DNA from 2 places in the Paenarthrobacter sp. R1 genome. Region 2 is predicted to be linked to the other one. Evidence: predicted binding sites of a transcription regulator. Region 2 holds the regulator's gene; the other holds the start of a gene.
What was found. Region 2 encodes LexA, which represses DNA repair genes until DNA is damaged. Its sites were predicted from a motif close to TCGAACANNTGTTCGA; they were not measured.
Positions count from the first base shown of each region.

Region 1: QN084_RS09705 (shikimate dehydrogenase) is a predicted target of LexA. The motif match lies at 1,603-1,618, and genes of this name have one in related genera.

Region 1 covers NZ_CP127115.1:1,998,148-2,002,523, reverse strand. The annotation lists gene QN084_RS09715 (MFS transporter) at 1-486, opposite strand, end outside; gene QN084_RS09710 (IclR family transcriptional regulator) at 689-1,459, shown strand; gene QN084_RS09705 (shikimate dehydrogenase) at 1,711-2,607, shown strand; gene QN084_RS09700 (bifunctional sugar phosphate isomerase/epimerase/4-hydroxyphenylpyruvate dioxygenase family protein) at 2,607-4,376, shown strand, end outside.
Region 2 covers NZ_CP127115.1:4,029,030-4,033,405, reverse strand. The annotation lists gene hisB (imidazoleglycerol-phosphate dehydratase HisB) at 1-165, opposite strand, end outside; gene QN084_RS19240 (histidinol-phosphate transaminase) at 226-1,329, opposite strand; gene QN084_RS19235 (LysM peptidoglycan-binding domain-containing protein) at 1,408-1,764, opposite strand; gene lexA (transcriptional repressor LexA) at 2,105-2,851, shown strand; gene QN084_RS19225 (ATP-dependent DNA helicase) at 2,848-4,376, opposite strand, start outside.

The DNA.
Region 1 (4,376 bases), 2.0 Mb from region 2:
GGAGGTGAAGAAGGAACGCCGGTTGTCCGGAGCGTGCTCAAGGGTCATCGACGAAGCGCCGGCTTGCTCGCCTGCGGCCGAAAGGCCTTGGGCCAGCCGTGCCAGCACCAGCAGGACCGGGGCCCACCAGCCGATGGTCTTGAAGTCAGGAAGGCATCCGATCACGAAGGTTGCGGCACCCATAAGCACCAGGGTGAACATGAGGACTTTCTGACGGCCGATCCTGTCCCCGAAGTGGCCCAGGATGATCGCTCCCACCGGGCGGGCAACGTAAGCGAAGCCGAAGGTGGCGAAAGACATGATGGCTGCGTTGGCGTCGGCGTCCGGGAAGAACACATGCGGGAAGATCAGCGCCGCTGCCGAACCGAAGATAAAGAAGTCGTAGTACTCCACCGCGCTGCCAAGGAAGCTGGCGAGGGCCGCTTTCTTGGGAGTGCCGGTGGTGGTTTCAGTGCCGGGCGTCGCTGACGGCATTGTTTGGCTCATGGGAGTTCCTTCTGTGACGACGATGTCGCGGATCAAGCTTCTGCGGGAGATCAAGGGCTAGGTGCGGCCGGATCGTCCCAAAAGTAACCACATGGTGAGAGCTACTTGTGCAATACAGCAATACTGGCTGTGAGAGCGGTCACTTGTCAAGAGATGTCGCCACTATCTAGAAATAGCTCTCACCATATGAAAGCATCGGACTATGAATGTGAAAGAGGGCACAAAAACGGACATGGTGGGCAAGGCGCTGAGCCTGCTTGTTCTGCTGGGTGACGAGCCGAAGGGGGCGAGCGCCGCAGATCTGGCCAGGGCGGCCGAGTTGCCGTTCAGCACCACGTATCGACTGCTGGGTTCGCTTACCCGGGACGGCTTCGTGGATTACGAGCCGGACGGCCGGCGCTACCATCTTGGACTGCGCGTGTTCCAGCTGGGGCAGCGCGTTTCCAACCACCATGGCTTCGCGGCCACGGCGCTCCCGGTCCTGCAGCGGGTCACCGAACGCACCCATGAGGCCACTATCCTCTCGGTTCGCGATGGAGACCACCACTTGACGGTCAATAAGGTGGACGGGCCCAAGACTTTCCGCGTAACCAGTGACCCCGGGCATCTCGGCGCGCTGCACACCACCTCCGTGGGCAAGGCGATCGTCGCCTTCGAGGAGGAGGTCGAGCGGAAGCGGCTCCTGGAAGAACTTCCCTTGGATCCGCTGACGGAACACTCCATCACGGACCGCGACAAATTCCGCGAGGAGATCGAGCAGGTCCGGCGCCAGGGCTACGCGGTCATGGATGAAGAGAACGAGATCGGCATGCGCGCAGTCGCAGTCCCCGTCCTCAACGCCCAGGGCAACGCATTCGCTTCCGTGGCCGTCGCTGTGCCGGTCTTCCGAATGACCATGGAGGAGCTGGTTTCACACGTCCCTACCTTGCAGGAGGCCGCAGCCGAGCTGGCGGCCCGCCTACCCCAGCGCTAAGCCACCCCACCCCGCCCATGCCAACCCCACCGACCCCACCCACCTACCCCCACCCAGCTAGGCCGCATTGGTGCGCGTTTTGACCCCTCTAAACGCGCTTAACTGCGACCTAGTTGGGTGCGCACGCTGGAAATGTTCGCCATAAGAACATGCGTGCGGAATATGAACATTTGTAGTAATCTCGATATCACCCGGCTCCGTGGACCCAGAAAATCCAAAGTCCGCGGTGCCGAAGTAAAAGGAGCTTGAGGATGAGCAACCGAGCCGAATCCGTTTTGGTGGGCCTGATAGGCGAAGGCGTCATGCCGTCGCTGACTCCGCCCATGCATGAACGCGAGGCCGATGTGCAGGGCCTTCGCTTGCTGTACCGCCCCATCGACCTTCTGGATCTCGCGTTGCCGGCAACCGCCGTCGGGGATCTCCTCACAGCCGCCGGCCGCATGGGCTTCAACGGCCTCAACATCACGCACCCGTGCAAGCAGCTGGTGCTGCAGCACCTTGATGAAGTGTCCGACGACGCCGATCGCTTGGGTGCCGTCAACACCGTCCTGATCCGGGACGGCCGCTTCATCGGCCACAACACGGACTTCTCCGGCTTCGGTTCGGCGCTCACCGACGGACTGCCGGCAGCGAAGCTGGACCGCGTCGTCCAGTTGGGCGCGGGAGGTGCCGGGTCCGCCGTCGCCTATGCACTCCTCAAAGCCGGCGTCAAGCATCTGGACCTTGTGGACATGGACGCCAACCGCGCGGCCGAGCGTGCCACTGAGCTCAGCGGACTTTTCCCGGTCGCAAATGTCACCGCGCACACGCCGGCCGACCTGAAAAACATCATGCCCCTCGCCGACGGCCTGGTCCACTGCACCCCGATCGGCATGGCAGCCCATCCCGGACTGCCGCTCGACATCGAGCTGCTGGAACCCCGCCACTGGGTGGCGGACATCGTCTATCGCCCTATCGAAACGCAGCTGGTCCGCGAAGCGCGCGCCAAGGGTTGCGACGTGCTCGACGGCGGCCGGATGGCAGTCGGCCAGGCGGCGGACGCTTTCAAGCTCTTCACCGGCAAAGACGCCGACCGCGACCGCATGCGTGAACACTTCCTTGAGCTCATCGCCACCGAAGAATCGGCACTCGTGAAGGCGGCCCACTGATGCGCACCGGGATCGCCACCGTCTGCCTGTCCGGCACCCTGAAAGAGAAGATGCAGGCCTGCGCCATTGCGGGCTTCGACGGCATCGAGATCTTTGAGCAGGACCTGGTCACGTCGCCGCTCAGTCCTGAAGATATCCGCAAGATGGCCGCCGACCTCGGCTTGGGCCTGGACCTCTACCAGCCTTTCCGCGATTTCGACGGCGTCACTCCGGACCTGCTGAAAGCCAACCTCAAGCGGGCCGAGGCCAAGTTCAAGCTCATGGCGCGCCTGGGCATGGACACCATCCTGGTCTGCTCCAACGTGGCTACGGCCACGATCGACGATGACCAACTGCGGGCAGAGCAGCTCGCACTGCTTGCCGCACTGGCGGGAGACCACGGCGTCAAGGTGGCCTACGAGGCCCTGGCATGGGGCAAGCACGTCAACGACTACGAGCACGCCTACCGCCTGGTGGAGGCAGTGGACCACCCCAACCTGGGCACGTGCCTGGACTCGTTCCACATCCTTTCCCGCGATTGGGACACCGCGCCCATCGAGGACATCAACGCGGACAAGATCTTCTTTGTCCAGGTGGCCGACGCCCCCAAGCTCTCCATGGACGTGCTGTCCTGGAGCCGCCACTACCGGGTTTTCCCCGGGGAGGGCCAGTTCGAACTCGCCAAGTTCATGGGCCACGTGGTCCGGGCAGGCTACACGGGACCGGTGTCCCTGGAGGTGTTCAATGACGTGTTCCGCCAGTCGGACGTGGAGCGCACGGCCGTGGATGCCATGCGCTCACTCATCTGGCTGGAGGAACAGAGCGCCAAGTGGCTGGCGGGCACCTCCGCAGAAACCGCCGCCGCCGGGACATCCGAACAAAAAGCCGCCGGCCGCCGTCGTTATCCCATGGAACTGGCCACCCTGCCCAAGGTGAACGAGCCCGCCGGGTTCAACTTCGCCGAGGTCAAGGCCGACGACACCGCGCAGCTGGAAAAACTCCTGGGCCAGCTTGGCTTCGAGTTCGAGGGCCGGCACCGCACCAAGGACGTCCAACTCTGGACCATGGGCCAGGCCCGCGTGATCATCAACGAACAAGCGGCCTTGCACACGGAACCGGCTATCGCCGCTTTGGGGTTCGACGTCGACTCCCCAGTGATTGCCTCCGCCCGCGCCCAGCAACTCAAGGCGCCAGTGGTGTCCCGCAAGGTCCAGGCAGACGAAGAAGTATTCCAAGGCATCTCCGCCCCGGACTCCACCGAGATCTTCCTCTGCCAAGGCAGCCCAGACGGCACAGCGGCGTGGACGCAGGAATTCGGCGAAGGGCTGGAGCACCCGCGGGCAGCCCAAACAGCAGTCATTGACCACGTAAACCTCGCACAGCCCTGGCAACACTTCGACGAAGCCGTCCTCTTCTACACCAGCGCCCTCGCCCTGGAACCGCAGCCGTTCGCCGAGGTACCCAGCCCCAGCGGCTTGGTGCGCTCGCAGGTAATGCAGGCCAGCAACGGCGCGGTCCGGCTGGTGCTGAACCTGGCGCCCGTGCAGCAGGCGTCAGCGCCAAAGACTTACCAGGAACACATCGCCTTCGCCGTGGATGACCTTGTGGCAACAGCCCGGTCAGCACGGGAACGCGGCCTTGAGTTCCTGCAGATTCCGGCCAACTACTACGAGGACCTGGACGCGCGGTTCGATCTTGAACCGGGTTTCCTGGCCACCCTCAAGGAGCTCAACCTCCTGTATGACCGGGACGCCAACGGTGAATTCCTCCACTTCTACACCGCCACCGTG
Region 2 (4,376 bases):
CTTGCACAACGCCGTCAGCATGTGGTCGTAGAACGGCACCGATGTGCTGATATCGGAGACGCCGGAGCCGTCGAGGTTGATCTCCACCAGCACGGAGGATTCGCTGGTGGTGCGCTCCATGCGCGCGGTACGGGCAGCGGACGGCGTTGAACCGGTTTCGCTCATGGGGGGAACGTCCTTCAAACAGAGGGGTGGATCTATGGACAAGTCTAGTTGGGCCAGGGACTACTTGGATTCCAGAAGGGACTCCAGCGCTTCCAGGAAGGCCGTGGTTTCCGCCTCGGTCCCGGCCGTGACGCGCAGGTGGCCGGGGATACCGACGTCCCGGATCAGCACGCCGGCATCAAGCAAGCCCTGCCATACCTCGTGCGGGTTCTCCAAGCCGCCGAAGAACACATAGTTGGAGTCCGACGCCGCGGGCTTGAGGCCCATTCGAAGGAGCTCCGTCACGATCCGGTCCCGCTGCACCTTGATATCCTCGACGTCGGCCATCAGGGCCTCGCGGTGACGCAGAGCGGCGAGGGCAGTAGCCTGCGTGACGGCAGAGAGGTGGTAGGGCAAGCGGACAAGCCTGATCGCATCGGTCACCTCGGGAGCAGCTGCCATGTAACCCAACCGGGCTCCGGCAAGAGCGAAAGCCTTGCTCATGGTCCGGGAGACGATCAAGCGCTCCCTCCCGGGCAACAGGGTCAAGGCGCTCGGGGTGTTGTCGTGGGCGAACTCGTGATAGGCCTCGTCCACGATCACGATTGCCTGGCTGGCTTCACCCGCTTCATAGACGGCCTCCACGACGTCCAGCCCAAGGCCGGTACCCGTCGGGTTGTTCGGGGAGCAAAGGAAGACGATGTTGGCGCCGGTTTCGGCGACCTGCCTGGCCGCTGAGGCTGCATCCAGACCGTAGTCATCCGCCCGGACACCGAGGACGTATTCGGTATCGGTTCCGCTGGCAAGCAACGGATACATGGAATACGTGGGCGGGAAGCCCAACGCTTTACGGCCGGGGCCCCCGAAGGCCTGGAGTATCTGCTGCAGAACTTCGTTTGAGCCGTTGGCCGCCCAGATGTTGCCGGGAGTAAGTCCATGGCCGAGGTACTCTGCCAGCGCTTCCCGGAGTTCGGTGAATTCACGGTCCGGGTAGCGATTGAGCCCGGTGGCCGCCGCCGCGACGGCTTCGGTGATGGCCGCCTGAACATCGGCAGGAACACCATGGGTGTTTTCGTTCACGTTGAGCAAAATCGGGACATCAAGCTGCGGAGCGCCATAGGGGCTTAGTCCACGCAGGTTGGTCCGGAGGGGAAGTCGGTCGAGTCGCTCAAGCTGGTCAGTCACTATAACAGTTTAAGGGTCCGGCCGAAGTGCCCTGTAACTGTGACACCGAGCCTGGCCCTTGGGAACCTTTCCGGTGGGCTAGCCGGCAGGGACTAACAGCTGCTGGCCGGGCTGGATACGGCCTCCGCGGAGATCATTGAGCTCGATGATTTCCGCAATCACGTCACGGGGGTCACGTTCCGGCGCGGCCGCTCCCGCGATTCCCCAGAGGGACTGACCCGGCTGGACGGTCACGCTCACTGCGACAGGAGGCTGAAGCTGCGCCTGGCTGTCCGATGCCTTTGCCGGCGAGTTGAGGAAGCCCGCCAGGCTGAGGAAGGCGGCAACGAGGAGCATTGCGGGAATGCCGAAGAAGACCATCCTGCCGCGCCGCGTCAGCCTGATGCGCGCCGGGGCGGGGATGGAGTGGAAATCGTGGAACGTAACAGCGGACATGAGCCTGAGCCCTCCTGAAGGATTGCCTGCGCCGGCGGAACCGCGCAGGCTTGCCAATTCTCTGTGTGCACTCCGCGCCGGCGTTCGAACATCCTTCGAACATCGACAACGGCTTATAGAACACATATTCGAACCTTGCTATGACATTTTTAGCACTTATCAACGAATGGTGTCGAGACTCGCTAGAACAAATGTTTGATAAACGCCCGTGCCTGACCTACGTTTGAGTGAAGAAACAGGCACAGATTCAGTGCATCAGGAGGGTCTGACATTTTTGGGCCCGGCATCTTCGGGCATCAACGGACCAGGCCCGGGGCGGAACGGAAGGGCATTGGCGAACATGGCAGCAAAAGCCACAGGAGGCAGGGCATCCCTGCGCAGCCAACAGGCCCCCAAAGCCCCGAAGAGCCTCACCGTCAGGCAAAAGAAAATCCTCGAGACCATCCAGCGGTCGGTCAATGACAACGGGTATCCACCCAGCATGCGCGAGATCGGGGATACCGTAGGCCTCGCCAGTCTCTCCAGCGTTACCCATCAGCTATCCCAGCTTGAGAAGCTTGGTTACCTCCGCCGTGATCCCAAGCGACCGCGTGCCATGGAAGTCCTCATGCCCCTGACGTTGGACAGCGGCGCCGGCATTCCCGGGGTGGAGGCTCCCGGCACACTGCTCAGCAGCGGCGGCTTGGATGTCACCTCGCTGGCAACTGCCAGTGACACCGCCATGGTGCCCTTGGTAGGACGGATCGCGGCCGGCGGCCCGATCCTCGCCGACCAATCCGTCGAGGACGTCGTCCCGCTCCCCCGGCAATTGGTTGGCCACGGCGAACTGTTCATGCTCAAAGTCGCAGGCGACTCGATGATCGATGCCGCGATCTGCGACGGCGACTGGGTGGTGGTCCGCCGTCAGAACGACGCCGTCAACGGCGACATCGTGGCAGCCCTTCTCGATGACGAAGCGACCGTTAAGACCTTCCGCCAGCGCGACGGGCACACCTGGCTGCTCCCCCAAAACACCCAGTACGAACCCATCCTCGGCGATCAAGCCACCATCATGGGCAAGGTCGTTTCGGTGCTGCGCTCCCTCTAGGGGTCCTGCTTCGCCAACCGCCCCAACGCTCCCTGCACTACCTTGCGGTCCGTCGTCGTCCAGAATGGCGGGAGTGCGGCACGCAAGAAGCCTCCGTACCTTTCCGTGGAGAGCCGGGAGTCGAGAACGGCAACCACGCCTTTGTCCCCTGTCGACCGGATGAGGCGCCCGGCGCCCTGTGCCAACCGAATGGCCGCATGCGTTGCTGAGACCGCCATGAATCCGTTACCACCGGACTGTGCCACCGCCCGGGAGCGTGCGGTCATGAGTGGATCGTCCGGCCGCGGGAAGGGGATGCGGTCGATGACAACCAGGCGGCAGGAACCACCCGGAACATCCACTCCCTGCCACAGGGACATCGTGCCGAAGAGACAGGTGTCCGGTTCATCGGAGAATTGCTTCACAAGCGCCGCCATGGTGGATTCTCCCTGGCACAGGATGTCCACATCCAAACGCGACCGCATGGCATCAGCCGCTTCTTCCGCCGCGCGCCGCGAGGAGAAAAGGCACAGCGCTCCCCCACCGGATGCCCGAATGAGGTCTTCGAGTTCGTCCAGGGCTTCCGGCGACGTGCCCCTGCCCGGCTTCGGCAGGTGCTGGGCGACATACAAGACACCCTGCTTGGGGTAGTCGAAGGGGGACCCGACGTCCAGCCCTGTCCAGCTGGGCGCACCGTCCCCCACCAGTCCCAATCCGCCGGCGGCCGGTTCGAAGGCCGAGCCGATGGCAAGCGTAGCGGACGTCAACACGACTGTGTGATCGGCAAACAGTCCTTCACGGAGACGCCCTGCGACGCTCAGCGGTGCCACGTTGATGAGCGCAGGTGCGGAGTCATCGGGCTGGGAGTAGCCCTGCTGTGGATCGAAAGCAGCGTTCCTGGAGAACCAGACCACCTCCCGGTTTTCCTTCGCCGTGAGCAGCCTCTCGCAGAGTTCCAGGATGAGCATCAGGCGCGACCGCGCAAGCTGCCGTCCGCCGTCGACGGCGTTGGAGGAGTCCGTTTTCGAATCGGACAGCGCGGCGCGCGTGGCGTCCCGCAGCTGGTCGAGGCAGTCGAGCAGCTCGTCGTTCAGGCCGTTCGGCTGCAAGCCGCTGGGAACCCCCACCAGCGCCAGATCCAGGCGGTCCGCCGCAGCGTTCAGGGCGTCAACGGTGATTGCTGTGTGCTTGCGGGCACTGGACGCAGCGGCGTGGACCATGGCCACCGACAGCTGCCCGGATACCGCTCCGGTAACCCGGTCCTGCAGTTCGTGGGCCTCATCGACCACAACGACGTCATACTCGGGCAGCACGGCCAGGCCCTCGAAAGCACTGACGGCAAGCATCGCGTGGTTGGTGACCACGACGTCCGCCTCCGCCGCCTTGGCCCGTGCCAGCTCGCTGAAGCACTCCTCGGCGAGCGGACACTTCTGCGCACCCAGGCATTCCATGGACGTGACCGAAACCTGTCGCCACGCCCTGTCCGTAACGCCGGGCATGAGCTCATCGCGGTCGCCTGTGGCCGTCTTGCCGGCCCACTCCCGCA